3 regions of the Enterococcus sp. LJL99 genome follow, and region 2 is predicted to be linked to each of the others. Evidence: riboswitches for the same ligand, from Rfam matches in the RefSeq annotation. Region 2 holds a riboswitch; each other region holds the start of a gene.
The links. Region 2 has a riboswitch for magnesium ahead of ACYSNW_RS09715 (phosphatase PAP2/LCP family protein). Riboswitches for the same ligand answer to the same signal wherever they lie in the genome.
Positions count from the first base shown of each region.

Region 1: linked by a shared signal. The riboswitch ahead of ACYSNW_RS09275 (hypothetical protein) and the one ahead of ACYSNW_RS09715 (phosphatase PAP2/LCP family protein) in region 2 are both predicted to bind magnesium.
Region 3: linked by a shared signal. The riboswitch ahead of ACYSNW_RS17815 (MgtC/SapB family protein) and the one ahead of ACYSNW_RS09715 (phosphatase PAP2/LCP family protein) in region 2 are both predicted to bind magnesium.

Region 1 covers NZ_JBTXLT010000005.1:98,012-109,116, forward strand. The annotation lists gene ACYSNW_RS09230 (sigma 54-interacting transcriptional regulator) at 1-685, shown strand, start outside; gene ACYSNW_RS09235 (PTS sugar transporter subunit IIA) at 752-1,177, shown strand; gene ACYSNW_RS09240 (PTS system mannose/fructose/N-acetylgalactosamine-transporter subunit IIB) at 1,167-1,637, shown strand; gene ACYSNW_RS09245 (PTS mannose/fructose/sorbose/N-acetylgalactosamine transporter subunit IIC) at 1,659-2,459, shown strand; gene ACYSNW_RS09250 (PTS system mannose/fructose/sorbose family transporter subunit IID) at 2,456-3,280, shown strand; gene ACYSNW_RS09255 (inositol monophosphatase family protein) at 3,280-4,071, shown strand; gene ACYSNW_RS09260 (ABC transporter ATP-binding protein) at 4,462-5,328, shown strand; gene ACYSNW_RS09265 (hypothetical protein) at 5,340-6,098, shown strand; gene mprF (bifunctional lysylphosphatidylglycerol flippase/synthetase MprF) at 6,314-8,902, shown strand; M-box (ykoK) riboswitch at 9,259-9,427, shown strand; gene ACYSNW_RS09275 (hypothetical protein) at 9,812-10,078, shown strand; gene ACYSNW_RS09280 (FtsW/RodA/SpoVE family cell cycle protein) at 10,075-11,105, shown strand, end outside.
Region 2 covers NZ_JBTXLT010000005.1:211,457-222,561, reverse strand. The annotation lists gene ACYSNW_RS09760 (DeoR/GlpR family DNA-binding transcription regulator) at 1-12, shown strand, start outside; gene ACYSNW_RS09755 (1-phosphofructokinase family hexose kinase) at 17-967, shown strand; gene ACYSNW_RS09750 (YjbQ family protein) at 1,112-1,630, opposite strand; gene ACYSNW_RS09745 (class II fructose-bisphosphate aldolase) at 1,647-2,474, opposite strand; gene ACYSNW_RS09740 (triose-phosphate isomerase) at 2,737-3,438, opposite strand; gene ACYSNW_RS09735 (PTS sugar transporter subunit IIB) at 3,474-3,758, opposite strand; gene ACYSNW_RS09730 (PTS galactitol transporter subunit IIC) at 3,760-5,112, opposite strand; gene ACYSNW_RS09725 (PTS sugar transporter subunit IIA) at 5,135-5,596, opposite strand; gene ACYSNW_RS09720 (BglG family transcription antiterminator) at 5,589-7,526, opposite strand; M-box (ykoK) riboswitch at 7,893-8,059, shown strand; gene ACYSNW_RS09715 (phosphatase PAP2/LCP family protein) at 8,312-10,027, shown strand; gene ACYSNW_RS09710 (beta-glucoside-specific PTS transporter subunit IIABC) at 10,158-11,105, opposite strand, start outside.
Region 3 covers NZ_JBTXLT010000021.1:17,522-28,626, forward strand. The annotation lists gene polA (DNA polymerase I) at 1-715, shown strand, start outside; gene mutM (DNA-formamidopyrimidine glycosylase) at 823-1,662, shown strand; gene coaE (dephospho-CoA kinase) at 1,662-2,258, shown strand; gene nrdR (transcriptional regulator NrdR) at 2,553-3,029, shown strand; gene ACYSNW_RS17800 (replication initiation and membrane attachment family protein) at 3,051-4,454, shown strand; gene dnaI (primosomal protein DnaI) at 4,456-5,394, shown strand; gene ACYSNW_RS17810 (hypothetical protein) at 5,766-6,239, shown strand; M-box (ykoK) riboswitch at 6,364-6,534, shown strand; gene ACYSNW_RS17815 (MgtC/SapB family protein) at 6,791-7,450, shown strand; gene ACYSNW_RS17820 (GNAT family N-acetyltransferase) at 7,485-7,952, shown strand; gene mgtA (magnesium-translocating P-type ATPase) at 8,226-10,886, shown strand.

The DNA.
Region 1 (11,105 bases), 110 kb from region 2:
TCATTTACCAGAAGTTCAACAACGAAAAATGTTTATTACAACTTGTCTGACGGGAATCGGCACAGCCACTCAAATTAAGCAATTGTTAGAGGATAGTATCGATCAACAATATGGTATCGCTATCCGAGCGATGGATTATCATACATTAAAAAGTAATGGTATTTCAGACGGCATTCATTCAGAAGAAGTTTTGGCGATTATTGGAACAGACAACCCAAAAATTGCAGATATTGCCTATATTCCTTTGGAAAAATTGATTTCTGGAGAAGACGAGGTCTTAACTAGTGCTTTGATTGATACGTTAAGTTCGAATGAAATCGAAGGAATTAATCGTAAAATTGTAAAAAATTTTTCCCTCGAAAAAGTTATTGAATCGATTACTATTTTAGATAGCGAGACCGTTATTAATGAAATCGAAACTCTTATTTCAACTTTTGAAGTATTATTTAATCGTAAGATCGAAAATAAAATCCAAATGGTTTTATATGTTCACGTTAGTTGTTTGATTGAGCGCTTGATTCGCAATCAACCAATTAATGGTTATCCGATGGAAAAATCGAAAATTCCAGTAACTTCATTTGAAGCGATACGGAAAGTTTTTAGTGGGATTGAAAAGAAATATAGTGTGACGATTCCTGAATCAGAACTAAGCTATCTTTACAGCATATTGTATATGTATCAATAAAAGCAAGAAGTGTCCCAATTTATTGGCACGCTTCTTGCTTTTATATTTATTGAAAGGAGGCGTGTTATGGGAACGAATGAGGTGAATATCATTTTAGCTAGTCATGGGGAATTTTCTAAGTCGGCCTTAACGACACTAGAAATGATTGCGGGAAAACAAAGTAACATGAGTGCATTAAGTTTACAGCCAGGGGAAGGGTTAGATGAATTTTATCAACAATATAAGCAATTGGTCGAAACAAAACCAGGTGAATGGTTAATATTGACGGATATTGATGGTGGAACCCCATCAAATGCAGCAACACAATTATTGCTTGGTTTTGAAAATGTACAAGTGTTTTCTGGTCTAAATATCCCTTTATTATTGGAGATTGCAACAAATAATTCAGCTTCTTTAACTGAATTGACTACGTTGATTGAAAAAAATTGGTTGCTCTATTTGACCAATATAAATAAAAAAATAGTTCGAAAGGATGAAAGTGATGAGTATTGAATTAGTAAGAATCGATGATCGTCTGATTCATGGACAAGTAGCGACTACTTGGCTAAAAGATTATGATATTGAACAAGTGATCATTGCAGATGATGAAGTTAGTCAAAATGAGATGAAGAAAACAATGGTAACGGTTGCTGCGCCAACGGGGATTCGTGTTCATGTTTTTCCAGTGGATAAATTTATTCAAGTGCAAAAGGAAAATCCTATTAAGCGGCGAACCTTATTACTTTTTACACAACCTATTGATGTACAAAAAGCCTTGGATCAAGGTGTGGATATTTCGGAAGTTTATGTTGGGGGAATGCGTTCAACAAGTGAAAGAAGGCGAATCTCTAAAGCCGTGAATATTTCACCAGAAGAAGAAGCGATTTTTCAATCACTTGCAGAAAGAGGTGTTTCATTAATTATTCAAACAGTTCCAAGAGATGAGAAAAATGAACTTATTGATTTATTGTAAAAAATAAAAAGGAGGATTTTTATGTTAGTTCAAGCAATTTTGTTAGGTCTTTGGGGCGGTTTTTGTATGTTTGATGGTAAAGCTTGGCATTTTGGTTTTCAAAAACCGTTACTAGCTGGAACGGGAGCGGCTATCATTACAGGCGATATAGTTCAAGGAGTAATTATTGCGGCGACGTTAGAATTGATGTGGTTAGGAACGAATAATGTTGGTGTTTATACGCCGCCAGATATTATTGCAGGATCGATTATTGGTGTGGCGATGGGTGTTTTATCAGGAGGGGGTGTAGCGACAGGAATCGCAGTTGCCATGCCGTCTGCTTTACTTGTGCAACAACTAAATATTGTGGCGCAAACAGCAAATATTGGTTTGGCACATAAAGCTGATTCGATTGCAAAAGAAGGGGATTTATTTTCCAATCGAATTGCCATACTTCATTGGACGGGTGGCTTGTTCATTGCTTTGACGAGAATTATTCCAATTTTTCTAGTTGTGTTGTTTGGTGTTCCAATGATTGATGCTGTGTTGTCCTATATTCCTGAAAATGTGCTGACGGGCTTAACGGTTGCTTCTAAATTAGTATCTGCGGTTGGTTTTGCCATGTTACTAAGAATGTTACTCCAAAAAAAATCATGGGTTTTCTTATTGATTGGTTATGTTCTATTTTCATACTTAAATATGCCAACTTTGGGTGTTGCAATGGTCGGAATCGTGATTGCTTATTTTTACGATATGCTGATTACTACGCAAGAAAAAGTAGAAGAATTACCTCAAACAGTGACTGCAACAGTAATGACAGAAGAAGAGGAGTATGACTTATGATAGAGAATGAAGAGAACTTATTAACAAAAAAGGATCTCAATAAATATTTTTGGCGCGCGCAAACCTTAGGTGTTTCAGGGAATGCAGAACGTGGAGGGAATTTAGGGTATCTTTATTCGATGTTGCCGTTTTTAAGAAAACGTTATAAGGACGGGACTACGGAAGAACGATCAGCTGCCATGTCTCGTCACTTGGAGTATATGGTCACACACCACGTATCGCAATTTTTACTTTTAGGAACGTCAATGGCCTTAGAAGAAAAAACAGATGAATTTGAAAAAGATATTGTTCGGAATACAAAGGTAAGTTTAATGGGGCCATTGGCTGGTCTTGGAGACAGTATTTTGAGTTATACATGGTTGGCTATTTGCGGCAGTATCGGGGCTAGTTTAGCGGCGAATGGTAGTTTGATTGGTCCATTCGTTATGTTGCTAATGATTAATGCTGTTTGGATGCCGTTAAAATATTATGGGATTACGTTAGGCTATGAAAAAGGAGTTGAATTGTTAAGCTCTCCAAATAGTAAAAGTTTGATTAACCGATTTTCAGATGCTGCCAATGCGATGGGAACAGTGGTAGTTGCTGCTTTGATTGTGAGTAACGTAAAAATAAGTTTGGGCTTAGAATTTACATTAGGTAAGGATAATGTATTGAATATTCAAGAAATGTTGGATAAAATTTTACCGAATTTATTACCTATTCTGCTAACTTTTGCTTGCTATAAGTTTTTGAAGAAAACGAATGGCCGTCATGTTGTTCCTCTAATTATCGGTTTATTAGTCTTAGGTACACTACTTTATATGGGAGGGATTCTTGCATAATGAGCCAAAAGACTGATTTTTTTGCGATTCATTTTTTTGCAGAACAGTTGATTAGAGAAGCTGGTGCACGGATAAAAAATCAGCTGACCAACCAATTGACGATTGATACTAAGAAAAATGCCCATGATTTTGTAACGAACATTGATAAAGAAACAGAATTTTTTTTGGTCAAACAAATTAAAAAACAATATCCTGACCATAAGATTATTAGTGAAGAAGGTTATGGGGATACACTGACGGATTTGAAAGGAATCGTTTGGGGAATCGATCCAATCGATGGAACCTCTAACTTAGTATACAAACAAAAAGATTTTGCTATCTCAGTTAGTGTCTATCAAGATGGGGTAGGGGAATTAGCCTACATTTATGATGTAGTTGCTGATCTTTTTTATCACGCTAAAAGAGGACAAGGTGCTTTTGAAAACTATCGACGGTTGCCTAAACGAGCGGATCGAAAGCTAGTAGATAGTCTTGTATACAGTCGCTTTAATTACATCTACACTGATGAATATCATATTCGTGAGGTGATTCAAGCATCACGAGGGTTAGGTGGGATGTCTTGTGCATCGTTGGGATTGGTAGAGTTAGGAAAAGGGACCGTTGATGTGATGATTAATAAAGGTGCGATGAAATTTTGGGATATTTCTGCGGGAAAATTATTTGCAGAAGAAAATGGAGTTGTTTTTCAAGGCGTAGATGGCAGTTCGTATAAAATTTGTGAGGATAAGACAATTATTGCTGGCGGTCCTGATTTGATTAGGGAAATCACTGCTCGTTTTTGGCAACTATAACTATTGTAAAACATAAAAAGTATTTAGTAATAATTGATGGAAATAGGCTTTGGTAACACTATATGAGTAAATGGTTGAGTCTTAGATAAAGCTGCTTTTTGTTTTATTAGAGGCTCTTTTTTGCAGTTTTAATTCCGATTATTTTAGTACTTTACCCTCAAATTGAATTGCTAGTGCTTAATTTTTCTTAACCACTATTGAATAAAACATGATAAACTAGTAGAGAGGTTGGGGGAAGTGTCAGTGTTGAGAAATAAGAAGGCATGCACAAAAAATTCTTCAGTTTTTGTGTATGTCTTCTTAATTTCTGTAATCATTGTTTGTTGCTTGTTTGAATAAGACATAAAACGAAATGACTTCATCCTCTAAAAAATAAAAAAGGAGTCTCTTATGGAAATTAAAATCAAAGATTTAAATATGCGTTATGGTCGCGCAGAAGTATTAAACATTCCATTTTTAGAGTTTGAAAAGGGGATATCATACGGATTAGTTGGACATAATGGAGCGGGAAAAACCACTTTATTCAAATGTATTACTAATATTATTGCAACGTATCAAGGAGAAATCCTGATAGATGACCAATTAGTAAAAAAACATAATGAGCTATTGTTGAATGTTGGGATTGTATTAGATGGAATGTCAGTGTATACGAATCGTACAGGTTGGTTCAATATTCAATATTTTTCTGGGTTAAGAGGTACATTTGACGAAGAAAAAGCGGGGAATTTGGCGCGTGAATTGGATTTATATTCTGTTTTAGATCAAAAAGTTAAGAACTATTCTTATGGGATGCAGAAAAAATTGATTTTATTGATTGCTTTGATGCATACACCAGAAATTTTGATTTTAGACGAACCATTCCGAGGACTAGATATCGATACAGTGAAGTGGTTTAAAGGCTATTTAAAACAATTAACAAGCCAGGGGTTGACGTTATTAATTTCTAGCCATGTTCAAAATGATTTAGAAGCCCTTTGTGATATTGTTTATGTAATTGATCGTGGTCGTATCGCTGAAACAATTGATATGAAAGCTGAAAAAGCTAAAATGATTCGCTTGGTTAACACAACAAATAATGAACGTTTTGCGACCCTTTTAGATGAAGCTAATTTTTATTATCAAACAGATGATGAAGGTAGTCTGAAGCTTGATATCTCTGATGAGCGTTGGGGAGATGTTAAGTCAGCATTAGGAGAAGAGCAAATTGAAATTTTAGAATTAGCTAAAGTGAAAATATTGGAAGAAAGGTTAAATTAGGAGGGACGAAGATGACAGCAAAATTGATTTTTAAAATGGAATTATTTAAATTTTTACGAGATAAAAGCTTTTTAATCACAGCAGGAGTTATTTCAATCATCAATATTGTTTTAACTTTGATTCTCTTAAATGAGGCGAATAGTGCAAGTAATTATTATGATTCAAGTACAGCAGCTACGTTTATTGGGACTTTAGCGGGTGTTAGTGTAATGATTGCTCTTGGAAATATTATTTTTGCTTGGATCTATCCATTTCATATGATTTCAATGGACTATAAGAATAATGTGATGTCGATGATGGTTGCATCCGGTGTAAATCGACAAAAATTATTTTTTGCTAAAATTGGTGCTATTTTTGTTTGTACACTAATCTTGATGGCAGCTATTACGTTGATTCCATTGATTTTATGTGTCATTAAATTGGCGCAGGTTGATGCGTTGGATCAATTGAAAGATGTAATCTCTGAAGTTTTTTACTATTCTGAAATTTCTGGATTCCAATTACTTTTACGCATGTTTGTTCAATATATTAATTCATTGATGTTGATTGCAACTGCGTGCATTTTGATGAAAGGTCGAAATATATCATTTCTGATTTTTATGGGATTCAGTATTATCAATAGTATTGTTTCTGGGATTTTAAATATGATTCCAAATACATTTATGTTTAGTTTTAATGGAATGTTTAGTTTCCAAATCTTTATTTTATTGTTATCAACCGTTGTTTTTTGTTTTATTTCATTGAAAATATTGGAAAAACAAAATTTATAAGACATACAATGGCTCTTAATCAAATAAGGTTTATAAGCTAGTTTAATTGAAAATCAGAATGAAAGGATGACTCTTTCACTCTGATTTTTTTTGTTCAATTTTTTAGGTCCAACTTCTGCAAATATTCTGCTGTCTAAAACAAAGATGGAAAAAAAATGTATTATGCGCTACCATAGTAGAGACGAATTTTCTTCACAAAAGGATGTGTAAGCACGGTGAGAAGCAAAATAAATCAATTGATCGGTTGGATTAAAACTCATAGTTTACTATTAAAACTTATTTTTCTTGGCTCTGTCTTAATTTTCGTGGCAAATCAAGTGACACATATTGCACAAGGCATGTCATGGCAAGATGTCTTTCAAACAATGGCACAACAGAAAAAGTTAACCAGTATCAGTATGATCTTAATCGGTTGCTTAGGTATTTTACCGATGTTTTTATACGATTATGTAGTAATCAAAGTATTAGAAGAAGCAGGAAAACCCAAAATGAAAACATGGGATTGGATTGTTTCAGCATGGGTGACCAACACTATTAATAATTTAGCTGGATTTGGCGGTGTCGTTGGTGCGACGTTGCGGGCTAATTTTTACGGAAAAGATATAGCACGTAAAAAAGTGGTCGCAACGGTCTCGAAAGTGGCGTTGTTCCTGATTTCAGGTCTTTCGATTTTATCTTTTGTAACATTTGTTGATGTTTTTTTTATTCGACCAGATAGTTTATTTAGAGAATATTGGATTTGGTTACTATTAGGAAGCTTGATTGCTCCAGCTTTATTTGGTTTTACTAGACTTAAGCGCCATACATTATTTAAACATTTCTATCCAAAAAAAGTTTTTTTGCTGTTTGCTGCTTCGTTAGGGCAATGGTTTGGTGCAATGTGTGTCTTTTTAGCAATTGGGCAATTGATGAATGTTCCAGTTTCTTCCTTAGCAATTTATCCAATGTTTATCATAGCGACATTAATTGGGATGTTAACAATGGTACCGGGTGGTATGGGAACCTTTGATGTATTGATGATTTTAGGATTATCACAATTAGGAGTAAATCAATCAACGGCAGTTGTGTGGTTGATTTATTATCGGTTATTTTATTATGTAGTCCCTTTTCTGACAGGGGTTATATTGTTTGTTCATCAAACAGGAGTTAAAGTAAATCGTTTCTTTGATAATTTACCAAGAGTTATTTCACAAAAAGTAGCTCATGCGATTTTGGTTTCGGCGCTTTATTTTGCAGGAATTATGTTGGTGCTCTTATCTACAGTAACTAATTTATCTAATGTTAGCCGACTGTTCCAGGTACTATTACCTTTTTCATTTGATTTTTTGGATCAGACATTTAATATGCTAATTGGCTTTTTGCTACTTGGATTAGCGCGCGGAATTTCTATGAAAGTTCGAAAAGCTTACTGGCCAACGATTGGTCTGTTAATTTTTGGGATTGTCAATACGATTTCCCGAACTACTTCCTGGCAATTGATTATCGTTTACTTGATTATTTTACTCGCAGTTTTTCTAGCGAAAGAAGAATTTTATCGAGAAAAATTTGTTTATTCATGGGGCGCTTTGGTGATTGATAGTCTTTTGTTTGGCTGTTTGTTCATTATCTATGCGGTAGCGGGATATTACAGTGCCCATCCTGAAAAAACGGGTCCAATGCCGCAAACCTTTTTACTATTTCCTTCAGATGATGTTTGGTTTTCTGGTTTAGTTGGTTTAGGGATCTCGATGGTTGGCTTGATTACATTATATCAATATTTAGCAGATACAACAGAGCATTTAGGCGAAACGCTTGAAACAAATCGTTTAACGCAACTTCTACATAAATTTGGCGGGAATGAAAGTAGCCAATTTCTTTATTTGGAGAACTATGAATATTATTATTATCAAGAACAGAATGAAGATCTGGTTTTATTTGGTTATCAAATCAAGGCAGATAAATGTTTTGTTGCAGGAAATCCGATTGGAGATTCTGAAAAATGGGCGCAAGCTACGTTTTCATTTATGAATCAAGCAGATTTACTAGGATATCGAGTGGTATTTTACCGAATTTCAGATGAATATGTGATGACATTGCACGATTTAGGGTATCATTTTATGAAAGTAGGCGAAGAGGGCGCGATTTGCTTTAAAGACTCTACGCAACCACGTCTAACTAAAGAGAGTATGACCATGCGCCAGTTAGCCAATTTAGGCTATACTTTCCATCTTTACCAAGAGCCTGTTTCTGATGAGATTTTTGAAGAATTGAAACGAGTTTCGGATGAGTGGCTGGGTATAAACAAAGAGAAAAATTTTATTTCAGGTCGATTTGATCGTACCTATTTGGATTTAGCAGCTGTTGGTCTGATGCGCAATAAACAACGAGAAATTGTTGGGTTTATTACTGAAAAGAAGATTCAAACGGAAAAAAGAGTTGCGTATGATTTACTACGATATTGTGATGAAGCACCAGCCGAAACTACTGATTTTTTATTGACACATTTTATCGATACGTTTAAACAGCTTGGTTATCCAATGGTTGACTTGGGTGTTGCGCCACTAGCGAATGTTGGTGAGACAAAATATTCTTTTTTTGAAGAGCGATTGATTAATGTTCTCTATAATTATGGGTATCATATTTATGAATTTCAAGATAGAAGAAAAGCCAAAGAGCAATATGTTACTAATTGGGCTTCTCGTTATTGTGCGTATCCGAAACAAAGCAATGCATTGTTTACGTTTATTCAGTTGCTTCTATTGATTGAACGAGGTAGAAAGAAGAAAGTCTTCTTAGTTGAAGATGTGATGAATAATGATGAATAAGTTAACCGTAGTTGAGGATTTTAGTCATGCTTTAGCATAATAACTGCTTCTTTTTAGTAGATGTGATGGACACTAAAAACTGAATATAGTAGACTGATAGAGAGGTAGAGGCAAGCTATTTTTTATTTAACTTGTCTCTATTGCATAAATACTAAAGAAAGAGTTAAATTTAGCTTATAATCAAATCATTCTGTATAACGCTCGTTCTATTAATGAGAATCTTAATAAAGGTTGTTGTGACAAGGATTTGAAATTGAAGAGCCAGATAACTTTAAGCGAATGAACCTCTTTTTTAAACGAATCTTTTTTTGAATCTAATTGACTTCAATTTATAAAATAGCTATATTTAGAATAACACGATTACTTGTTAGGTGAGGCTTCTATGCAAACAAAGGCTACTGCTCAGAAATGTCGAAAGACTGGCATGGGTAGGACAAGAACTGTCGAATTAAGGCTTTTCTCAAAGTAGCTAAAAGCAAGACTTTTTACGTTGCATAGTGCTAAAACTCCACGAAGAGAATGAGAGGATGGGACAAGAGTACTTTCCTTTTGAAAATCGGGAAAATCAAAAAAGTTGATTTTACTTGTTTTTTGGAAAACTACTTTTTCTTATCTATAGTTAAGACTTAGAGGTTGAGTAGCTTGAGACCGATTATTTAAATCGATTGTTTTATGAAAATATATGATATAAATAATCTGACAGCAACCATTTTTGAAAATAATGCAAGACTATCTTAAATCTGAATAAGATTTTTGGAGATAGTTATTTGGTTTTCAACGTTTACTCACAAGCTGTTTTTCCTTAACTTTCATCCATTGACCTTCGCTGAGATAGAAGCTATTCTTAGGGATGGTTTTTTATTTTGTTGGAGGCAAGAAAATAATATGAATGGATGATTTAGCAAGAAAATGAAAATAAAAATAATTCAAAAAGCGATAGTTTTTTTTCAGTTAGCAAAAATAGTTGAAAAAATGAGTACGAGTAAATATATAGTAAAATCTTTTTGCCGAAGCCTATTAGCGGAAGTAGGAAGCACGTTTGTAGGAAGTCGAACGGCTGTAATTACAGATAGTAAAATATTTGGTAAAGCATTGTTTAGTAGTATGTTGGCGATTGATGGGCAAATGACAGTCCAAGCAAGGTATGATCTTTTGAATAATGGTGAAAATAAATGAAAAAAAATTCTAAATTAGCTAAATATAGATTTCTAGATTGGTCATTGTTGATTCCGTATTTGATTTTATGTACAGTCGGAATTTTGATGGTCTTTAGTTCTAGTACGTATCAACTATTGATTAATGATGTAGGTGTTTCTAGTAAAGCGATGAAACAAGGAATTTCCTTTATGATTAGTTTAGTCGCGATGTTTGTTGTATTTCATGTGAATTTGGCGGTTTTTCGTAATAGGAAATTGTTAAAAATTGCACTAGGGGTGTCAATTACCCTCTTACTATTTGTTTTGATTTTAGGTACGGCTTCTGGTGGCGCACAACGTTGGATTAGGATTGGTTTTTTATCTTTCCAACCTTCAGAGCTGATTCCATTAGTGATGGTGCTTTACTTAAGTGCTAACTTTGCGACAAAAGATAAACAAAAGCCGTTTTCGTTTAAAGAGTATAAGAAACCAATTTGGGTTTCGATTTTGTTGATTGGTTTAGTTGTCTTACAGCCAAATGTAGCAGGGGGAGCGATGGTTGCATTTTTAGTTGTGATTATGTTTTTAGCGAATGGTCTTTCTCCTTGGTTTACAATTTTAACTTTCGGTGCGATTGTAACAATTAAAGAATTAGCTACATGGATTATTTTATCTATACCAACTAGCTGGCTTCCGGATAAATTTAGTTATTTAGTCAGCCGTTTTAAAGTGATGCAAAATCCTTTTGCGGATCCAAATGGCTTAGGATTTCAAACTTCTAATGCTTACTATGCGATGCATAATGGTGGTTTTTGGGGTTTAGGACTAGGAAATAGTATTCAAAAAAAAGGCTATTTACCAGCTGCGGATACGGATTTCATTTTTGCTATTTGTATTGAGGAACTAGGGTTAGTAGTCTGTCTTATTTTATTGTTATTGGTCTTCTTTTTAGTTGCACGAATGTATCAACTAGCAGTGAAATCGAAAGTACTTTATCATATGTTTCTTTACGTTGGTTGTGGAACCATCTTATTATTACAGGTAGCCGTGAATGTGGGCAGTTTGCT
Region 2 (11,105 bases):
AAGGAGAACTAATTTTATGATATTAACCATTACTATGAATCCTTCAATTGATTATATTTATTTACTTAATACTCTGACACTAGGAAAAGTAAATCGCGTAAAATCACCACAAATTGACATTGGCGGTAAAGGTATCAATGCGGCTAGAGCAGCCAATTTATCGGGAGCCGATGTAGTTTTAACTGGTTTTTTGGGAGGAACTAACGGACGATTTGCCGAAGAAAAATTAGCAGAAGAAACCTTTAGACAAATCAGTATGATCTCTGTCGATGGCGAAACAAGAAATGCGGTCACACTCATGCACGATGCCAATACACACACCGAGATTGTTGAAGAAGGACCAAAAGTAAGTGATAAAAATATCCTAGAACTAATGGAAATGATTAAAACAATTTGTTCAACTTTTGATATCACAACAATTTGCATTAACGGATCAGTTAACTCGACACAAGAAAATATTTTTCCAAAATTAATTGAAGTAATCCGCACCAAAATCAGTCCAAAAATACCAATTTTAGTGGATGTTGCTCGACAATATTTAGATGAGTTATTAAAAGAAACGACCTATATTCCCAACTTTATTAAACCTAATATTCATGAAATCAGCGATATTGCTAGAAAGGAATTTTCACAAAAAACTGATTTGATTGATTATGTTTGTTCTTATGATTTCAATAACATCGAAACAGTCATGATTAGTTGTGGCGCAGAAGGAGCTATCTTTAAAACTCAAGATTCGATATATGATATCTCTATTCCTAAAATAGAGATTCTAAACCCTACTGGTTCTGGAGATGCAACTGTAGGTGGCTATGCTTATGCGCTAGAAAATAATTTCCCACTTGAAGATCGGATCAAATATGCAATGGCATGCGGAATGTCTAATGCACAACACCAACGGGTAGGATTTATTAATAAAGAAAATGTAGCTACTTTTATGGAGCAGATAACAATTTACAAACTATGATGGAATGCATTTTTTAAAATTTTATTTTCCATCTATCCTATCTTAAAATCACCTTATTCAGAACACAAAAAAAGTAAGATAAAACCAGCAGTAAATGGCTCTATCTTACTTTTTTACATTTTTAATAATTAAAAGCGATTACACTCATTCTCCCATAATCATAATATTGATTTTTCTGTTTCGTTCTCGATTTTGATCCCAATCAATAAAATAAATATAACCCACGGATCCAATAAGTAACTTATTATCTTTCAAAATGAACGTCTTTTCTGGGCCAAATATTGACGCACGAATATGAGCATCTCCGTTCAAGATAGTTGCAGGATCTGCTGGAAATTCTGGATGATCCTTTGCTATTTCTTCTAAAAATTCAACATGTTTCGGTCCTGGGTACAGATAATCAGATTCTGTAAGTTGACGGGGAATGATTTTATCTAGAATTCTATTTAGATCTACTTGAATCAATTCATCACCATTCCAATCAACATCATGGACATATTCTTCAAATATTACAGAACACGTCGTATGTGAAGTAGAAACCACACAAAATCCGTTCTCTAGTTTCGTTTCTTCTACAAATCGCTTAACATCCTCTGTAATATTAACATAGGTTGCTCTCTTACCATTAGAGGTTACAGTTAATTCTTTATGCTTAATCACCATGTTCTAAAATTCCTTTCTACTTAGTCTGGAATAGCTGATAATAATGGTCGAGAATTTTTTCCATCCCAAGAGCTGCTTCTTTTTTTAAATCCAAATAATTTTTTGGTTCGCTTTCTTTAATACTATTGTATGCACCATTGATTAAATCAGTAAAAATATTAATTTTTGAAATGCCATGAGTAGCACAGTATGCCAGATTTTTATCGCCTGAAGAAGAACCTCCATGTAAAACAAGTGGAATTGTAACTTTTTCAGAAATTTCATTCAGACGTTCAAAATTTAACTTCGGCGTTCCTTTGTACGTTCCATGAGCAGTTCCAATAGAAACGGCAAGAGAGTCAATATTCGTTTGTTCAACAAAAGTTACAACATCAGCCACTTCAGTATAGATAGAATCAGTCATCGACTGGCTTTCATAATTTTCTCCAGCACCGACATGCCCCAATTCAGCTTCCACAGTCACATCAAATTGATGTGCATATTTAGCAATTTCTTTTGAAAGTTGTATATTTCGCTCAAAGGATTCTGTTGATGCATCTATCATAACCGAAGTAAACCCAAGTTCAATAGCTCTATGAATAAAAGCTACGTCTTGACCATGATCGAGATGCAACGCTACTGGAACAGTCGCTTTCTTTGCCAAATATTTTCCTATTAAAGCAGCTTCTTCTAAGGGAAGTAATTCTTCATGCGCTTGAGCAAAGGGTAAGATAAGAGGTAACTTTCTTCTTTCAGCTAGTTGAACATAACATCGTGCTGAGTCTAAATCAATAAAATTGGGTGCGGGTACTGCATACTTCTTTTTCTTCGCTTCAGATAAAATTTGTTTTGAATTAACTAACATAACCATTCCTTCTTTTCTTATTTTTTCACTATCTTTTCGAACAATAATTATCTGAAAACTTGAATATAACCGTTATAAAAGTTTAATAAAAAACTTTGCTTATCGTTCAAGCTATTCTTCTGTTAACTAGTTGAGGTTGGGAAAAAGTGAATAACTCCGAGAATCGAGTACGTATTGCACAACACTAGCTTAGTTCTGAGAAAGCTACTTTTACCCAACCGTTTTTTACTAGTTGATTGATTCAGTAATTTTCAGATTGACTCTAGTTTTCGTTTCTCTTATTTTTGAATTCTGCTACTTTTTCAATCATTTTCCTTGCTGTTTCAACAGGGTTTGAAGTAGCAACAATACCACTCGTACCGCCAGTAGCGTCTGCTCCTGATTCCAACGCTTGTTGAACATCCTCAACACTTGAAATCCCTGCTGCTTGTAGTATTAAGATAGAAGGATTAACGGTCCGAACCGCTTCATTAGTGGCTTCCATATAGTGACGATCACTCACTTTTCCTGTCCCAATCAATTCAGTTGGCTCACATACCATAATATCTGGAGAAAGAGTTGCAATTATTTTCGCTTCAGTAATTGAATTGGCACAAACAATGGTTAATAATCCCAGTGAATTAGCCCTTTCTATTGCATCAACTAGCTCACTCAGCTCCATCGGGTGCTCCGCATGATTTAAAAATGTAGCAACCGCCCCCGCTTCTTTAACACTTTCAGGTAGAATTCTTCCCATTCCTCGTCCAGGTGTTATACCATCAATATGCTGAGCTGTTATGAATAAATGCGTTGTTTCTTTTGCAATTGGATAAATATCTGCATGTTGACAAGTAAATAAGATATCTACGTCATAACTTTTAGCAAATACATCAAGTTCTTTAGCAAAGGCTAACGCACTTTTTCCGTACATATATGATTTCGGATTTACTGTGAAAAATGGGGAACGTATACTTCTTTTTGACAAAATTCACGACCTCCTAGTATTTTTTAACCTAACGTTTATTCCTTAATCTTTTGTTCTATCTCAGTAAACATAGCTTCCGTTCCAATACCTGTCAGCAATGGCAGCCCCATAATCACTTTATCCTTCACCTTATCTGGTACAACAGTCGTACTAACAACAATATCATAATCATCTAATTTGTTTACTTCATCAGCAATTTTGGATTGGTATAATTTCACCTCATTTTCAAGACCCTTTTCTTTCAACCATTCTTTCATTTTCCCAGTTACAACAGTAGAAGTTGCAACTCCTGTTCCACACATAATTAATAACTTTTTCATTCTAATCATTCCCTTCAATTGTTTGTTTTGTCCTTTTTGGTAAAATCTTATTAACATAAATCATTAAACTTAGGATGACCAAGCCAATGAAAATTAAGCCAGCCCAACTAAATAGTTTAGTTAAACCAACATACATTAAAGTGGTCCATAAACCACCTTCAGCGAGTGCTGTGATTGATGCATGTCCTTGTAAGTCAAAACTAGCAGCTTTAGCTGCAGTTGTTACTAAAGGAGCGACCCAAGAAGTAATATATAAAATTGATGTCATATAAATGGTTCCAGCTAAAATTGTGCGGATAATATTTCCATTAAAAACGGCAGCCATCAAGCAAATTAAAAATGGAATGGTTGCTAAATCTCCAAATGGAAGGGTTGTATTTCCTGGCAAAATAACGGCTAAAATAATTGTTATTGGAACAAGAATCAAAGAAGAAGAAAGAACAGCTGGATGCCCAACAGATAATGCAGCATCCATCCCAATAAACAATTCTCTTCCTGGGAAACGTTTTTGAACAAATTGATTGGCTGATTCTGATATGGGCGTTAAACCTTCCATCAAGAGAGAGACCATTCTTGGCATAATAACCATAACTGCACTTGTTTGAATGGCTAGCTGACCAATCCCCGCAATATCATAGCCTGCTAAAATTCCCATTCCCAATCCTATAATGAATCCCATCACAGTTGAATCTCCAAAAATACCGAATTTTTTTTGAATTGTTTCTGGATCAGCTTTCCAGTTCTTTAAACCTGGAATTCGATCAAACAGCCAATTCAACGGCAATGCAAGAATAAATCCAGGAATAGCCGTTCCATGAGGAAAAGTGATATTAGGAAATCCATAAAATTTATTAATAATCGGCCCAAGTAAATCTCCAAACAATAAAATCATCATCGTGTATACAATCGTTGCAAAAATACCCATAGCAAAATTACCTGTAAGTGCGTAAATTAATGAAGAGATAAATGCCGCATGCCAAATATTCCAAACATCAACATTTAACGTTTTAGTTAATCCCAAAATAATAAGAACGACATTTAAAACAACAGCAATTGGTATGGCTAATGATCCTAGAATAGTACCGTAAGAAATTGCGGCAGCAGCAGGCCAGCCAATATCGATTGTAGTTAAATTTAAGCCAAATCGTTCAACCATCGACTGAGCTGCAGGGCCTAAGCTATTCGTCAACAACTCAATAACTAGATTTAAACCTACAAATCCCACCCCTACAGTTAAAGCCGCTGAAAATGCTTTCCCTGGTTTTGTCCCTAAAACTAAACCAAAGATAAAAATTAAAATTGGCAATACGACGGTTGCACCTAAATCAACAAACCACTGCAGTGCATCTAACATGATAATTCCTCCTTAATAGTAATCAAATTAAATGATTCATTTTTAATAAGTCCATATACTCTGTTTTTGTTTCTATTTCTAAAAAAGTAGCGAGCGTATTCTGCTTTTGAAACATAGCAATCAAGTTTTGTAGCATAGTTAATTGTTCATGTGGTTCTTTTAAAGCTAGCATAAATAATATTCTCACCTCCACTGGCGTACTATCTGTACCCATTTCATAAAATTCAACAGGATTCGTTAAGGATAGAAAAGCAATCTGTGATCGTCGAACAAATTGACTATCGGTATGAGGAATTGCTACACCAATTCCATTTATAACTAATCCTGTTGGAAAATTTTTTTCTCGTTTTAAAATTTGTTCGTAAAAATCATCCGTAACAAATGATTTTGTATATAATTGTGTAGAAAGTTTTTTCAAAGCTGATTCTTTTGTATGATCGCTTTCTTTAAATAAGGCAATTTCGCCATCGAAAAAATTAGTCATTTGCTGCACAACCTTTCTGTTTTAAGAACTGAATAATGTCATCTTTTTTGTTATAATTGGCAATTTTATCGATATTTTCTTTAGAACTAAGAATCGTATAAATAGAAGAAATAAGCGTTCGTGCAATGCCCATATCTTTTTCTGCTATAGAAAGCATTACAACAACATGAATAGAAGTATTTCCCCATAAAATCGGTTTTTTCAACGTCATTATGACTAAACTTGTTTGAATTACCGTTTTTGGGTCAGCATGGGGAATTGCAACACCAGTATCCATTCCTGTCGATCCAATGTTTTCACGTTCGAAAATAGCGCTTTCAAATCTTTCGGTAACAGCTCCGCGTTTAAAAAGAAAATGACTAATATGTTTAAATATTTCTTCTTTTGATTGAAACTCTTCTTGTAAAAAGATGAGTTTTGAATCCAGAATCATATCAATTGAATAAGACTGTAACTGAGATGTTTCATCCTCGAATTTTTTTTCTATTGAAATTATTTTTGATATTTTTTTATTGATTATCGATATTTCCTCATAAGTAGGTAACACTGAAACATAGCTAACGGGTACAGTTGTTTGTTCTGGTAATTTAACCGCTGAAATAATTAGATCCACACCAGATAAATTTTTTGATTCAAATTCATTAAAATCAAGTTTTTCAATAACATTATTGGTTGAGAGGGTTTGTTTAATTCGTTGATAAATTAATTGAGATGTTCCTAAGCCATTTGGGCAAACGACTAAAATATGTTTCGTCGAATTTATTTTTTCAAATGCTAATTGAAAGTGAATTGTTAAGAAACTAGTTTCATCATCAGGAATTTCTACTTCAAAAACTTCTTCAAGCAGATGAACACTATACTTCACTATATTAAACATCGTCGAATATTGAGCGACAATTTGCTTTTTCAATGGATTCTTTATGGAAACACCCATATTCAAGCGAAAAATCATTGGTGCAATATGAGAAAGTAGCGAATTGAACAAATCATCGTCCTGAGATAAATCAAGATTAATTAGTAATGACATTTGATGAATAAACGTTTCAATCGTCTCTTTAAGTAAGTAATTGACTTTCGGTGCATTTGGTTTAATTCCATGTGCTAATAATAAAGAACAAAGATGATAGATATCCGATTCTTTGAAAAAGATATCAAGTTCCCTATTACATTTCTCTAAAAATTCATATGCGGTCATATATAACTGCATATTTTCAATCTCACTAAATACCGAATTTGAGCGCTGTTCACAGTGGTTACCTAAAGTCGAACGACTTAGAAAAACTAAAATGCTATTTCTAAGTGAACAAATAAGATAATTTTTTTGATTTTTGTTGTGATTGAATGGTCTAATAAATTCGTTTACAACCTCTATGATAGCGTTATCAAAAATAGCGAAGTCTTGCATTCCTTGGTTAGTAATAGTGAAGGTCTGTTTTTCATAATAATTTTTAAACGCGTTTTGAATAGTCGATTCTTGTCCAAGTAAATTTCTATTTTTGTCTAATTCGACACCTTGCTGAATCAAATATTCTTTGATGCTATCCATATCTTTTTTGATGGTTTGAATACTGATATAAAATTTATCAGCATAAAAAGCATAACTTTGAATTTCTCTAGCAAAAAGTAGTTCTGAAAAAAGAAAGACTCTTCGATACTCATTGTTAAATATGGAAGAATCATTTTTTTCACTCTGCATATCGCCGATTAATTTATTCTTGTTTCTATCACTCCCGTTCAGCCGAATCCCATTTCTAGGCTTTTTTTCTATTGACAAATCATACTGTTCAACGAGTTTTTCTAGTTGATCTATATCTTGATAAATCGTTTTAGTAGACACATTCAATAAGACCGCAATAGCTCTAGCAGGTTTAAAATTATTTTCTTTAAGTAGCACTGTTAATAATTTTTCTTCCCTATCCTTAAGAATCATTTTTTTCACCTCTAAAGAATTTCTTGTACTAAGAATAGCTTAGGTTCAGTCAACAGTAAATTACTTATTAGTTCCACATTAATCTGGAGGTTGTTACTGACATAAAATAATAACGAATCGAATCGTTCAAACACTACTTTTCAAAATTTCATTCCAATAATTTAATAACAAGCTAGTAAAACAATCTGTTCAAGATTATCTATAAATAATTTTTTTGTTGACAGCTATCCTTAAGTTAATAATAGTCATTGACAAAATTGTTTATCAAAACTTTAAGATTTATAAAGATAAGTGGGATAATTCTAAAAAAAACTTGATAAAAGGTGTTCAAAGAGATATTATGTGGTATAAGAACTACTATAAATAAAATAACCTTGTTAGGTGAGGCTCCTATATAAACATAGGCTATTGCGCAGAAACGTCGAAAGACGCCAATGTGTAGAACAGGAATTGTCGAATTAAGGCTTTTCATAAAATAGCTAAGAGTATTCTTTACGTTATATAGTGCTAAAACTCGGACGATGAGATTGATTTCAAGTCAAGCCTCTCGAAAGATAGTGTTTGGCTTTTTTTGATAAGTTTTTCCTTATCAATACACTACATCTTTTTACTTACTTTTTTACAGAGTAAGCAGACGGATTTAATCGATTGATTCTTCCTTTCTATTTTATTAATGGAAAAGTTGACTCAGTCGCTTTTTTATTGTGAACAGAAAAAAATAAAATGAATAGAAATAGTTTTTATCTTCTGCAATTGATTGAAGATAGCTATGAAGGGATGGTACAATGCAACAACAGAAAGAAAAAAATGGCGTTTACGCAATCGTAGGCTTGGTCCTTTTTTCGATTTTAACTTTTTTAGTCGTAGAAAATTACAATTGGTTCAATACACTTGATTCTTCAATCTATCAATTTTCTTGGACTCCAAATGCAACGTTGACCTCAATAGTCAATTTATTAGCAAAAACAGCGACAATCGTTCCAATCTTTGCGGTAAGCTTAGTGGTTTCGATTATTCTTTGGTGGCATAAAAAAAGACTATTGGCCTTTTGGAATGTATCGAATGTACTGATTGTCAGTTTTTTAGGGTTTATTTTAAAGCACTCAGTCGCACGACCAAGACCAAATGTTGATCAATTAGCAGCCAAAACATCGTTTAGTTTCCCAAGTGGGCATTCATTATTAGCTATGTGCTTGGTGTGTTCAACATTTATCGTTTTACAACAATTACATAAAAATTATAAACCATTGAAGATTGGACTGATTGTCTATCTTTTATTGATTGCAATGAGTCGGATTTTCTTGCGTGTCCACTACCCAAGTGATATTTTAGGCGGATTCCTGTTAAGTTTCACTTGGATTAACCTGTCTTATGCAATTTTACAAAAAGCTTATATGGATAGAAAATTCGCTTCTCGTTCTGCTAAACGAAGCTTTGTTAAAAAAGTAATTTTCTGTTCCGTTTTACTTTTAGCAGTTGGTGCCTCAGCAGTTACTGCTTACGGAATCAAAGTATTCACGAGCGTACAAAAAACAGCCAGTGCAATGTATCAACCTTTGGAAAGAAAATCAACACCTGTTGATAGCAATTCAAGCGAACCGATTAGTATTTTACTTTTAGGAATCGCTAATGATTCCAAACGAAAAACCGATTTCCGTGCTAATACAATTATGGTCGCAACCTTAAATAATGATACTGGAACAACGACCTTAACAAGTATTCCACGAGATGCTTATGTAGAAATCATCGGCGAAGATGGCTTACATGATAAAATCAACCATGCCCATTCATACGGTGGAGAAAAAATGATTATCGATACTGTAGAAAATTATATGGATATCCCAATCAACCACTACTTTAGTATTAACATGGATGGACTATCTCAATTAGCGGAAGCGGTTGGTGGCGTAGATGTTGATAATGAGTTTGAATTTGACGCAGAAGGCATTCATTACCCGAAAGGAAAACAACACTTAAACGGTTGGGAAACATTACAGTATGCGCGTATGCGTGAATACGATGGGGATTATGGTAGACAAAAACGTCAACGTGAAGTAACGACATTACTAATGCAAGAAATGCTTTCGATTAAAAGTGTTTTTCGTTATCAAGAATTACTTAATGTAATCGGTGATAATGGCCAAACAGATATGACTTTAGATCAAATGATTACTGTCCTTAAAAACTATCAAAAGGCTCTTAAAAATATTGAAAGTGACCAATTACAAGGTGAAGGATTTACTGGTGATGGATACACTGGAGAATTAGGTATTTCGTATCAAATCATTCCTGATGAAGAAAAAATTCGTGTTCAAAAAGCTTTAGCGAAACAACTAAATCTTACTTGGAACCCTGAAAACGAACAAACTACTTCCACAACTCCAGCAGCAAACGGAACAACTTCTTCAGATCCAGCTAATGAAGAAATATACTATGAAGAATCTTATCCGACTGCCGATTATTCCGAACCTGCAGTAGATGAGTACCAATATGGCTATTAAATAAAAATGAGTGTGAAGTAGTTAAACAGGAATATCTGATTAACTACTTTACACTCGCTTTTTTATTTCATTCTATTAATCGTTAATATGAAACTAATTAACTTCAACTACTTATGTTTTTCACGTATATTCAATTTTTCTTTACCAACCCTTTTAGCAAGGTTTGATTTTGTGTAATTTCAGTTTGATCCGTTGGTAAAATATCTAAATAATCAGAAGAGTTGGTCACAATCACAGGTGTAATGACCGAAAAACCAGCTTCTTTGATTTTTTCTTGATCAAAAGTCAAAAGCTTTTGTCCTTTAACGACATGATCACCTTGTTCAACAAAACTCTCAAAATATTGACCATCTAACTGAACAGTATTTAAACCAATATGGATCAGTACTTCCATTCCTTCATCTGAAATCAGTCCTAAAGCATGCTTTGTTGGAAACAATGTCGCAACTACGCCATCAAATGGCGCGACTACTTCACCCTTTGTTGGAAGGATACCAACACCAAGACCTAACAAACCTTGAGCAAAAGCCGCATCTTCAACTTGTTCTAACGGAACGATTTTTCCTTCGATTGGACTGCTGACTGTCATATTCGTATTGATATGTGTTAAAGTTCCATTCGTTGTTTCTGTTTCTTTTTCCACTGCAATCGCTTCTTCTGGATCTTTAAAGGTAATCATCGTTGCCACGAATGCAATTGCCATCGCAATACCGGCGCCAATTAGACCGACAACTATATCCCCCATCCCTTTTGTTTCTGGGTTAATCATTGCTGGAAATTCAAAAATACCGATTCCACCAAATATATATTCTCGTAGATTTGCATAACCAAAATACGCACCAGCAATCGCCGAAGCAATACAGCTAATAATAAATGGTTTTTTCAGTGGTAACGTAATTCCATAAATTGCAGGCTCCGTTACACCGAAAAAGGCTGAAACAGCAGCTGGAAAAGCCATTTCTTTTAGTTTCTTATTTTTCGTTTTTAACATGATTGCTACTACAACAGCTGTTTGTGCAAAAGTTGTCGCAAAAAATGGCATCATCACATTATCATAACCAAGCGTCATAATATTATT
Region 3 (11,105 bases), on a different contig from region 2:
TGTTCCAAGAGAAAACGATTGGTTGATTTTTTCATCAGATTATTCTCAAATCGAACTACGGGTACTTGCTCACATTTCTGATGATGAGCATTTAAAAGAAGCCTTTTTAGAAGGGCAAGATATTCATACAAGTACAGCTATGCGAGTATTTGGAATTAGTGATCCTGCTGAAGTAACACCAAATATGCGTCGTCAAGCGAAGGCAGTAAACTTTGGGATTGTATACGGAATCAGTGACTACGGTTTATCACAAAATCTAGGAATTACAAGAAAACAAGCGCAACAATATATTGATACGTATTTTGAAAAATATCCTGGAGTAAAAAAATATATGGAAGATATTGTACGTGATGCTAAGGATAAGGGCTTTGTTGAGACACTTTATAATCGACGTCGTTATTTACCAGATATTAATTCTCGAAACTTTAATTTACGTTCTTTTGCCGAACGAACAGCGATTAATACGCCAATTCAAGGTAGTGCAGCGGACATCTTGAAAATTGCTATGATTCAGATGGCTAAGCGCTTAAAAGAAACAAATATGCAAGCGACGATGTTACTTCAAGTACATGATGAACTAGTTTTTGAAGCGCCAAATTCAGAATTAGAACAATTAAATGAACTAGTCAAAGAAGTCATGGAACAAGCCGTAACACTTCAAGTACCTTTGATTACTGATAGTAGTTGGGGTAAAACTTGGTATGAAGCAAAATAAACTGTTCGTCTTAAAAGAATGAGAGCGAAAAACTATAGAAAAGTGGCTGTGGAGAAAGTTGTTTATTTTTCTCAGTCACTTTTTGTGAACGAAAAGAGGGGAAAGGTATGCCAGAATTACCTGAGGTAGAAACTGTAAGAAAAGGATTAGAGCGATTAGTAGTTGGAAAAACAATCCAACAAATGACGGTACTTTGGCCTAGAATTATTGAACAGCCGGATGTTGAAATATTTGAAAAAAAACTGATTGGTCAAAAAATTGAAAAAATGGAGCGCCGAGGAAAATTTTTAATTTTTAAATTAACTAATTATGATTTGATTTCTCATTTACGCATGGAAGGAAAATACGAAACGCATCTTCCAACAGATGAACGAAACAAGCATACACATGTAATTTTTACCTTTACAGATGGAACTGAACTGCGTTATCTGGATGTGAGAAAGTTTGGGCGAATGGTTTTAGTTGATCAAGATCAAGCGGTTAATTATAAAGGTATTCTATTACTCGGTCCAGAACCAATTCCAACTGCTTTTAAATTACCAGAATTTCGTAAAGCACTAAAAAAACATAAAAAAGCAATCAAACCGCTTCTTTTAGATCAACGGCTAGTTACTGGGTTAGGCAATATTTATGTTGATGAGGCACTCTGGGAAGCAAAAATTCATCCAGAACAATTAGCAAATTCGCTTAAACCGAAAGAAATAGAGCAATTGTATAACGCAATTATTAATGTTTTAGCTCGAGCGGTAGAAGCAGGAGGCACGACGATTAGAACGTATCTAAATGCTTTAGGTGAAGCAGGAAAATTCCAACTTTCTCTTAATGTTTATGGTCAAAAAGACAAGCCGTGTCCAAGATGTGGAACGCCAATCAAAAAAATCAAAGTGGGGCAAAGAGGGACTCATTTTTGTCCTAAATGTCAAAAATTGAGGATGGTGCATCAATAATGGGAATGACATTAGGACTTACAGGTGGAATAGCAACTGGGAAAAGTACCGTTGTTAAGTTATTTCAAGAATATGGCTTTCCAATTGTAGACTCAGATATTATTGCACGTGAAGTCGTGGAAATCGGTACACCTGGCTTAAAAGCAATTTCAGAAGAATTTGGTTTTGATATATTACAAAAAGATGGTTCTTTGGATCGTAAAGCATTAGGAACAATTATTTTCTCTGAACCTGAAAAAAGAATCCGTTTAAATCAATTACTTTCACCATTTTTAAGAGCTGAAATCACAAAACAAATAAAAACTAAAAAACAACAGGCAAATCTTGTCATCGTTGATATTCCTTTGCTTTATGAAGGTGGCTACGAAAAAGAAGTCGATCAAGTTGCTGTAGTATATGTACCAGAAAAAATACAAATTCAACGCTTAATGATTCGGGATGAATTGACAAAAGAAGAAGCAGAAAAACGGATAGCAAGTCAATGGTCAATTGAAGAAAAGAAAACGAGAGCAAACATTGTTTTTGATAATCAAAAAGATCGAGCATGGACAAAAAAGCAAGTGACGGAGTGGTTGGTAACGAATCAATTTATTTAGAAGAAAGTAACTAATTATTTCCATCAGAATTGTTACTGCACCAACTTTCTATTTAGTTTTAGGGGAAGAACAAAAGTGCTACAACATTAGAATGTATTTACTATCATTTTTGGCTAAGGGTGTATCAGAAAAAACAGCAACAATCTTGTTGAAAAAGTTTTTCTGATACACCCTAATAACTGTGCCGTTTTTTTGAGAAAATAAAAAAATAACATCCTTATTTTTTCTTACTCCGATTTCATGTTATAATAAGAAACACAACAAAAAAATTGAAATAAAAACGAGGTGAACATTATGCATTGCCCGAAATGTCATCATAATAATTCAAGAGTTATTGACAGTCGTCAAGCAGATGATGGTCGTGCGATTAGACGTAGAAGAGAATGTGAAAGTTGCGGCTATCGCTTTACTACATTTGAAAGAATTGAAGCAGCTCCATTACTCGTCATCAAGAAAAATGGCGATCGTGAGGAATTCAATCGAGAAAAAATGCTAAGAGGATTGATTCGTTCCGCTGAAAAACGACCAGTAACGATGGAACAAATGGTCCAAATAGTTGATAATGTAGAAAATCGTGTCCGTAGTATGGGAGAAAATGAAGTTTCAACTCACTTGATTGGCGAATATGTTATGGAAGATTTAGTTAATTTAGATGAGATAGCTTATATCCGTTTTGCTAGTGTTTATCGTCAGTTTAAAGATATGAGTGTCTTTCTAAAAGAACTACAAGATATTGTCGACAAAGCAAAATCAACGAATACCGAGATATAGAGAGATTAAGGAGGCTTTTCGTTGAACCAAGAAAATAAACTATATCCTAAAGATTTATTTCAAACGATGATTGCAGAGTCATTGTCTAATAAAGAACAAGAAGTACTAGCATTACTGTACCAACCAATTATTGGAGCGCAGGCGTTTAGCTTATATTTGACTTTACTTTCTGAAATTTCTTTTCCAATGGGAATGAGTGAAGAGCTTTTTCATTCAGAGTTGATTACGATGTTAGATTTAAGTATCCAACAAATTGAGACAGCTAAATTAAAATTGGAAGGAATCGGTTTGCTAGATACCTTTATTAAAGTTGAAAATTATGAAGATAAAAAATATTTTTATCGCTTAAATCATCCAGAAACCGTTGAGCGTTTTTTTAAAGATGAAGTATTGGCATTAACCTTGCTCAATATTGTTGGTCAAAGAAAAATGGATAAACTATTTAAACATTTTCAACCTAAACATGCTCAATTAACTGGGTTAAAAAATATTTCAGCCAGCTATAAAGATGTCTATGTATTTAGAGCCGAACAAATTGGAACCCATCAAACGCTATTGAATAAAATGGCAAATTCTTTCGCTGATCCTCACCCACCTGAAAAAGTATCAGCTGTTACGGACAGCTTTACGTGGGAATATTTTTTAGAAGGAATCAAAAAATTAGGTGTTCAGCTTCCAGATGATGTATCAGGTTTTAAAGAAGAAGTCTATGTATTCCATAATTTATTTGGAATCAATGAACTAGATATGGTTGAATTTTGTTCGAAATCATTTGATTATTATAGTAATAAAATTGTTATTAAAGAATTTGAAAAAGCAATTTATCAAACCTATGATACGGATAAAAAACAAAGAGAGGCCGAAGTCACTAAAAATGAAACGGCTGATTTAACGAATGAGGAACAACAAACCTATCGGTATAATTCATTAAAAATGAATGGTTTTTCTGAACAAGATATTTTAATGATTATGGATAGTGAACGAAACTTTCCTTTAAATTATTTAGAAGCACTTAAAAGTGAACGAGGAGGTTATACAACTCCGCAAGAACGATCACTAGTAAAATATTTAGTCAGTAAATCTGGTTTACCGAACAGTGTAATTAATGTATTGATTAATTATGTTTTCAATATCCAAAAACAGCCAACGTTAAAAGCAGATTATGTGAATCGAATTGCGAATGAGTGGGCTCAAAGCGAGATTTTTTCACCTGAAAAAGCAATTACTCATGTTAGAGAATTAGCTCGAAAAGGAAAAGAAAAGCAGCAAAATCGAAATAATTATGGGACAAATAGACGACCAATCAGACAAGAAACCCTACCAGACTGGGTGGAAAATCCAACTGCAGAAAAGAAACTGTCAGAAGAACGACAAGCACAATTAAGAAAAGAATTAAATGAACTTTTGAAGGAAGAAGGTGAGTAACATGGAAGATGTTGGAAAAGAAATGTCTAAAATTATTCAAAAAAGAGATATGAATGAACGGTATAATGAACTGGTCGAAGTTGTTTTGAAAGATCCTGATGTCCAATTATTTATTAAGGAAAATAGAACACGTTTGACAGATGAAGATATTCAAAAAAGTTATTCTAAATTGTACGAATATGTGCAAGAAAAAAAGAAATTTCAATTAAATGATCCGACAATGATTGCACCTGGATATGAACCCAGATTGGCTTTAAACTTTCATTATATTGATGTGACCTATGTACCAACAAAAGCATTGATCGCTAAACAAAAAGAAGAAGAAATTCGCCAACGAGTGCGTGCGATGGATATACCGAAAGATGTTCGCGAAGCTCGTTTGAATAATTTTGATTTGAGTTCTGATGGTAGGGAAGAAGCGTTAGCTGAGGCGATGAAATTTATTAAAGCCTATTCAGCGAATACAAAAGAATTTCATAAGGGACTTTATCTTCAAGGAACTTTTGGGGTAGGAAAATCATTTTTATTAGGTGCGATAGCTAACAGCTTGGCAGAACGAGGGTATGTGACGACAATCGTCCATTTTCCAACATTTACCGTGGAAATGAAGCAAGCAATCGGAAAAGACATGGTTGGTGAAAAACTAGATGCAGTAAAAAAATCACCGATTTTGATGATTGATGATCTTGGAGCTGAATCTATGACTTCTTGGATTCGAGACGATGTTTTAAGTGTTATTTTGCAGTATCGTATGCAAGAACAGTTACCTACGTTCTTTTCTTCCAATTTAAATTTAAAAGAGTTAGAAAAACATTTAGCGGTAACTCAAAGAGGGGAACAAGAGCCACTTAAAGCAAGAAGGATTATGGAACGTATCCGTTATTTATCAAAAGAAATTATGATGAGTGGAAATGATCGTCGAAATGGTCCAACGATCTGAAAATGTTTAGTAAGAGATTAAATGAACGAACAGATCGTTGAACTAAGAGAAGGAATTGATTGAAGTAGTGCTATATATTTCGTCTCAATTCCTTTTTAAGTCGGATGAAAAAGAAAAATTAAATTAATTTTTAAAGATAAATTAACCTATTATTAAGAATCTTCGTGTATTGTTATTTTATATTGAGTTAGAAAAGTAGTGTAAGATGTTGTTAGAAGGTAAATAATGAAACAGAAGATATTTTTACTTTGGCTAGAGAGCATCTGGAAATGATTGTGCCATTTGTTTGGTTTTGGGAGTTAACAAAGTATTTTTCCTATGATTGATTTTCAGACATGTCCTAAAAAAAGTAACTATTGGAGGATACCTTAATGAAAAAAGTACCAATGGCTTTAGCATTAGCAGCAACGATTATTTTAATAGGAGCATGTGGTGTGAACGATAAGAAAAGTAAAGACTCGGAATCTAGTCAGTCAGAAATAACACTTGAATCTAGTACAAGTACAGAGGATACAAAGGCCAAAGTAAACGAAGGTGAAACATCGATTTTTACTGGCGTCTTAACAGCGGATGCAGAGCTAAACGATGGAGAAGATAAAACAATTCGTATAGTTTTAAATGATATTGAAGCAGTAGAAGATCCAGATGAGATGGAAAAAACAATGAAAAATGACGGTGTTGTATTAAATATATCAGAGGATCAATTAGCGAGTGGCTTAACTGAAAAAGAGTTGAAAAAAGGAGATAAAGTCCAATTTTCATTAAACGGCATGCCTGTTATGACAATGTCTCTTCCACCGCAAATTCCTGGAATGTCGATTAAATCAGTAGAAAAAATCGATTAATAAACACGTAAATGTAATTTGTTTTTCAGACGATTTTTCATTTTTTTGAAAAAAATTTCTTTTGTTACAAAAAAGAGTTGCAGGAACGTCATTTTGATGGTATAGTGACTCATGTAAGAAAATTAAATAGATTTGTTAGGTGAGGCTCCTATACAAACATAGGCTACTGCCCAAAAATGTCGAGAGACGCCAATGGGTAGAACAGGGATTGTCGATTACAAGGCTTTTCATAAGGTAGCTAAAAGTTCTGCTTTTTACGTTGTATAGTGCCAAAACTCAACGAATAGATCATTTGAGCTTTTTTGGTGTGCGTATATCGTAGATTATGACCTTTCGCTGAGTATTTGGCGAAAGGTTTTTTGTATGTTCTAAGCAAACTTTGAGGAGAATCGGACAAATGCGAAAATTGAACTAAAAATATTGTTTTATTTCTTGCATTGTATGACTCAGGAAAATATGAAGCAACTCATTAGAAAGATTTATTGCTATTTTCTTAATTTTAGTGCAAGAAGGGATTTGATGTAGGTGAATTTTTATTTTTAGTTAATGTAATGGCAAGTATTTTTGCGGGAATCATCATCGGGATGGAAAGGCAATGGCGCAAAAAATTAGCTGGTATGAGAACAATGACATTAGTAACACTTGGAGCATGTTTATTCGTACTTTTATCGACGTTTATTCAATCCGACAGCAGTCCTTCAAGGATTGCCGCTCAAGTTGTTAGTGGTATCGGTTTTCTGGCTGGTGGCGTTATTCTTCGAGATGGCTTTAGTGTGACAGGAATCAACACAGCGGCTACCTTATGGTGTTCAGCAGCTATTGGCAGTTTGATTGGTGCCAATTTCATCGTGGAAGGATTAGTTTGTGCAGTGATTATCACGTTAGTGAATGTCTTATTAAGAACTCTTTCCTTTAAATTAGATGAGATTTCGCAAAATAAGGCTGATGGTGAAGTAAGTGACGCAACTTATTTTCTATCTGTAATCACAAGCAACAGTAATGAAGTCCTCTTGAGAACGGAAATTATTCAGTTATTAGATTGTTATTATCTGAGTTTTCATCGCTTTTCATGTACTGATTTAGCTGGCAACAAAGTTAGACTCTTTGTGGAAATCGAAGGATCAAGAAATGGACATTTAGCTGTTAACAAAGTAATTACGCAATTATCGCAATTATCCGAAGTGTTAGAAGTAAATCAAATGGCAAACTAAAACAGAACGGAGGAATCAAAATGGTAAAACATTGATGGTAAAAATCGTAAAATGGAACAGTGAAGAATATTGGGCAGGTATTGCTTTAAGAAATAAATTACTAAAAGCAACTGCTGGGAAAGAAATGATTCAAACAATTCCGATTGAAGAAAAAAACGATATTCATGTTGTTGCATTGGATGAAGATCAAGTAATTGGCACCTTAATTATTTCAAAAGTAGATCAACAAAGCGCTCAAATCAAGCAGGTTGCAGTAAATGATGCATACCAAGGTGAAGGTGTGGGTAAAAAAATGTTGATATTTGCTGAAGAAGTTGTACGAATCACACGTTTTAAAAAAGTATTTTTATTAGGTCGTAGTCAAGCATGGGGATTTTATGTACGTGCTGGTTATCAAGAATTTGGTCAAGCGTATTATGATGGGAAGGTTCTATTGAAAGGTTTTGAAAAAGAACTGACACAAAATACACGCGTGAAAACACGAACGATTATCCATGTATAAAACGTAGTTAAAGGGGATGGAAACAAATGGATGACAGTAGTCAGAAGAAAAAGGGCTTATCAAAAAGAATGAATTTAGCAAAAAAGGATCAAACTATTATTATGTATTTGTTTCTAAATATGGGATAGTACTGCTCGTTTAACTAAACAAATTCTTTTCATAAGCCCATCAAATGATAGATGAAGTTTATAGGTCATCATTATTCGGATGTCAAATACTGTACTCTATTAATTATTTTTTAGGGAAAAGATTTATGGAAAGAAGGCGAAACAAATGGAAAAAAAAGTTTACATGAAACAAGAAGAAGGTAAAACTTACGAGTTTTTTGCAAGAAACTCTGTCGATAATATTTTTAAAACATTTAAAACATCACATAAAGGGTTAAGTAATCAACAAGCAGAACTTTCAAAAGAGCAGTTTGGTGAAAATGTCATTTCAAAAGGGAAGAAAACACCTTGGATCGTTGAAGTTTTGAGAGCGTACATTACACCATTTACAATTGTACTAATTACTTTAGCAATTATATCTTTTATTACGGATTATGTTATTGCTGCTCCAGAAGATCGTGATTTGATTGGTGTAATTATTATTTTAGTGATGGTTTTCACAAGCGGAACAATGACTTTGATTCAATCTGTTCGCTCAAGTCAAGCGGCGGAAAAATTGCATAACATGGTAAAAGTTACTGCCACAGTTGTTCGTAGAGGAGCTGACGTCGAAATCCCAATAGAAGAAATTGCATGTGGTGATATCATTAAATTATCAGCAGGAGATATGATTCCAGCTGATACACGACTTGTAAAAACAAAAGATTTGTTTGTATCTCAAGCGGCGATGACAGGTGAAAGTTATCCTGTTGAGAAAAAAGCAGATTATGAAGTGGGTACCCATAATGCAGAAACGGATTATGAAAATATTGTTTTTATGGGAAGTAACGTTGTCAGCGGAAGTGCTGTCGGTGTAGTTGTTTCTGTAGGAGATGACACATTATTTGGACACATTGCTCATGATGTTTCTGATAAGAGTCCTCAAACAAGTTTTGAAGTTGGGATTAGTAAAACATCTTGGTTATTGATTCGTTTTATGTTAGTTATGGCACCAACAGTATTTTTGATTAATGGTTTTACAAAAGGTGATTGGTTAGAAGCATTTCTTTTCGGATTGTCAGTTGCTGTCGGATTGACTCCAGAAATGTTGCCAATGATTGTTACAACAAACCTTGTAAAAGGTGCATCTTCTATGGCTAAAAAAGGAACAATTATCAAAAACTTAAATGCAATTCAAAATTTTGGTGCAATCGATGTTTTATGTACCGATAAAACAGGAACATTAACGCAAGATAAAATTATTTTAGAGTATCATTTAGATTGTGATGGTAAAGAAGATAGTCGCGTACTACGTCATGCCTTTTTCAATAGTTATTACCAAACTGGGTTGAAAAACTTAATGGATGTGGCAATTATTGAAGCAGCTGGGGAAGAATTGAATATTAACCCTGCTGACTTTATCAAAGTTGACGAAATTCCATTTGATTTTCAACGCCGTAGAATGAGTGTGGTTATTCAAAATAAAGAAGGTAAAACGCAAATCATTACTAAAGGTGCCGTAGAAGAAATGCTAGAAATTTCTAGCCATGTTGATTATCAAGGGCAAGTAAGTCCTTTAACAGCTGATTTAAAGAAAACAATTTTGAAAACTGTCGAAGAATTGAACGAAGATGGCCTACGTGTTATCGCAGTTTCTCAAAAAACAAACCCAAATGTAGATGGCGAGTTTTCTGTTTCTGATGAAAGCGAAATGGTATTAATTGGTTATCTTGCATTCTTAGATCCTCCAAAAGAAACAACAAAAGCAGCTTTAGAAGCATTGAAAACACATGGTGTATCAGTAAAAGTATTAACAGGCGACAATGCATTAGTTACTAAATCAGTTTGTAAACAAGTTGGTTTAGAAAACGAAGAACTGATTTCTGGTAGTGAAGTTGCAAAAATGAATGATGTTGAATTGAAAACAATTACTGAAAAATATAATATTTTCGTGAAATTAACACCACAACAAAAAACAAGAATTGTTAAAGTATTAAGAGAAAATAATCATACAGTTGGCTTTATGGGGGATGGAATCAATGATGCACCTGCTATGAAAGAAGCCGATGTAGGTATCTCAGTTGATACTGCAGTTGATATTGCCAAAGAATCAGCAGACGTTATTTTATTAGAAAAAGATTTAATGGTATTAGAAAGAGGTCTTTTATCTGGTCGAACAACTTTTGGTAATATTATGAAATATATCAAAATGACTGCTAGTTCTAATTTTGGGAATATGTTCTCAGTTGTCGTTGCAAGTCTGTTCTTACCTTTCTTACCAATGTTGCCACTTCAATTACTATTCTTGAATTTGATTTATGATATTTCGTGTATGTCAATCCCATGGGATAATATGGATACTGATTACTTGGATACACCTAAAAAATGGGATGCGACTTCTATTGGTTCGTTTATGAAATGGCTTGGACCAACAAGTTCTGTTTTTGATGTGACTACGTATCTATTGATGTATTTTGTGATTTGTCCACAAATTATGGGTGCAGGTTACCACGATTTAGGTCCAGAACAACAAGCAATGTTTATTGCTATTTTCCATGCAGGTTGGTTTGTTGAGTCACTATGGTCTCAAACATTAGTAATTCATACGCTACGTACACCAAAAATCCCATTCTTACAAAGTCGTGCATCATTTATTTTGACGACAATTACATCTATTGGGATTGCTGTTGGAACAATTTTACCATTCACAGCTTTTGGTGAAAATCTAGGTTTGGCAGAACTACCACTTAACTACTTTGGTTGGTTAGCAATTACAGTCTTTGCTTATCTTGCATTTGTAATGTTTGTTAAGAAAATTTATGTAAATAGATTTAAAGAATTACTTTAATAAATAGGCTTAAAAACCAATTGAAATCCGCTGTTTAGGGTTTCAATTGGTTTTTTTTATTTAAAGAGTTATTATAATAGCAAAGAATGAAACTTTTTGTTTGACCTTTACTGACCAATGGTGTATGATGTAAAAGTAAGGTTAGTATATTAACTATTATTTACTGACCTTCTTACCTAAAAATAATGAATGATTCTAGAGCAGGAGAGAATACTACAA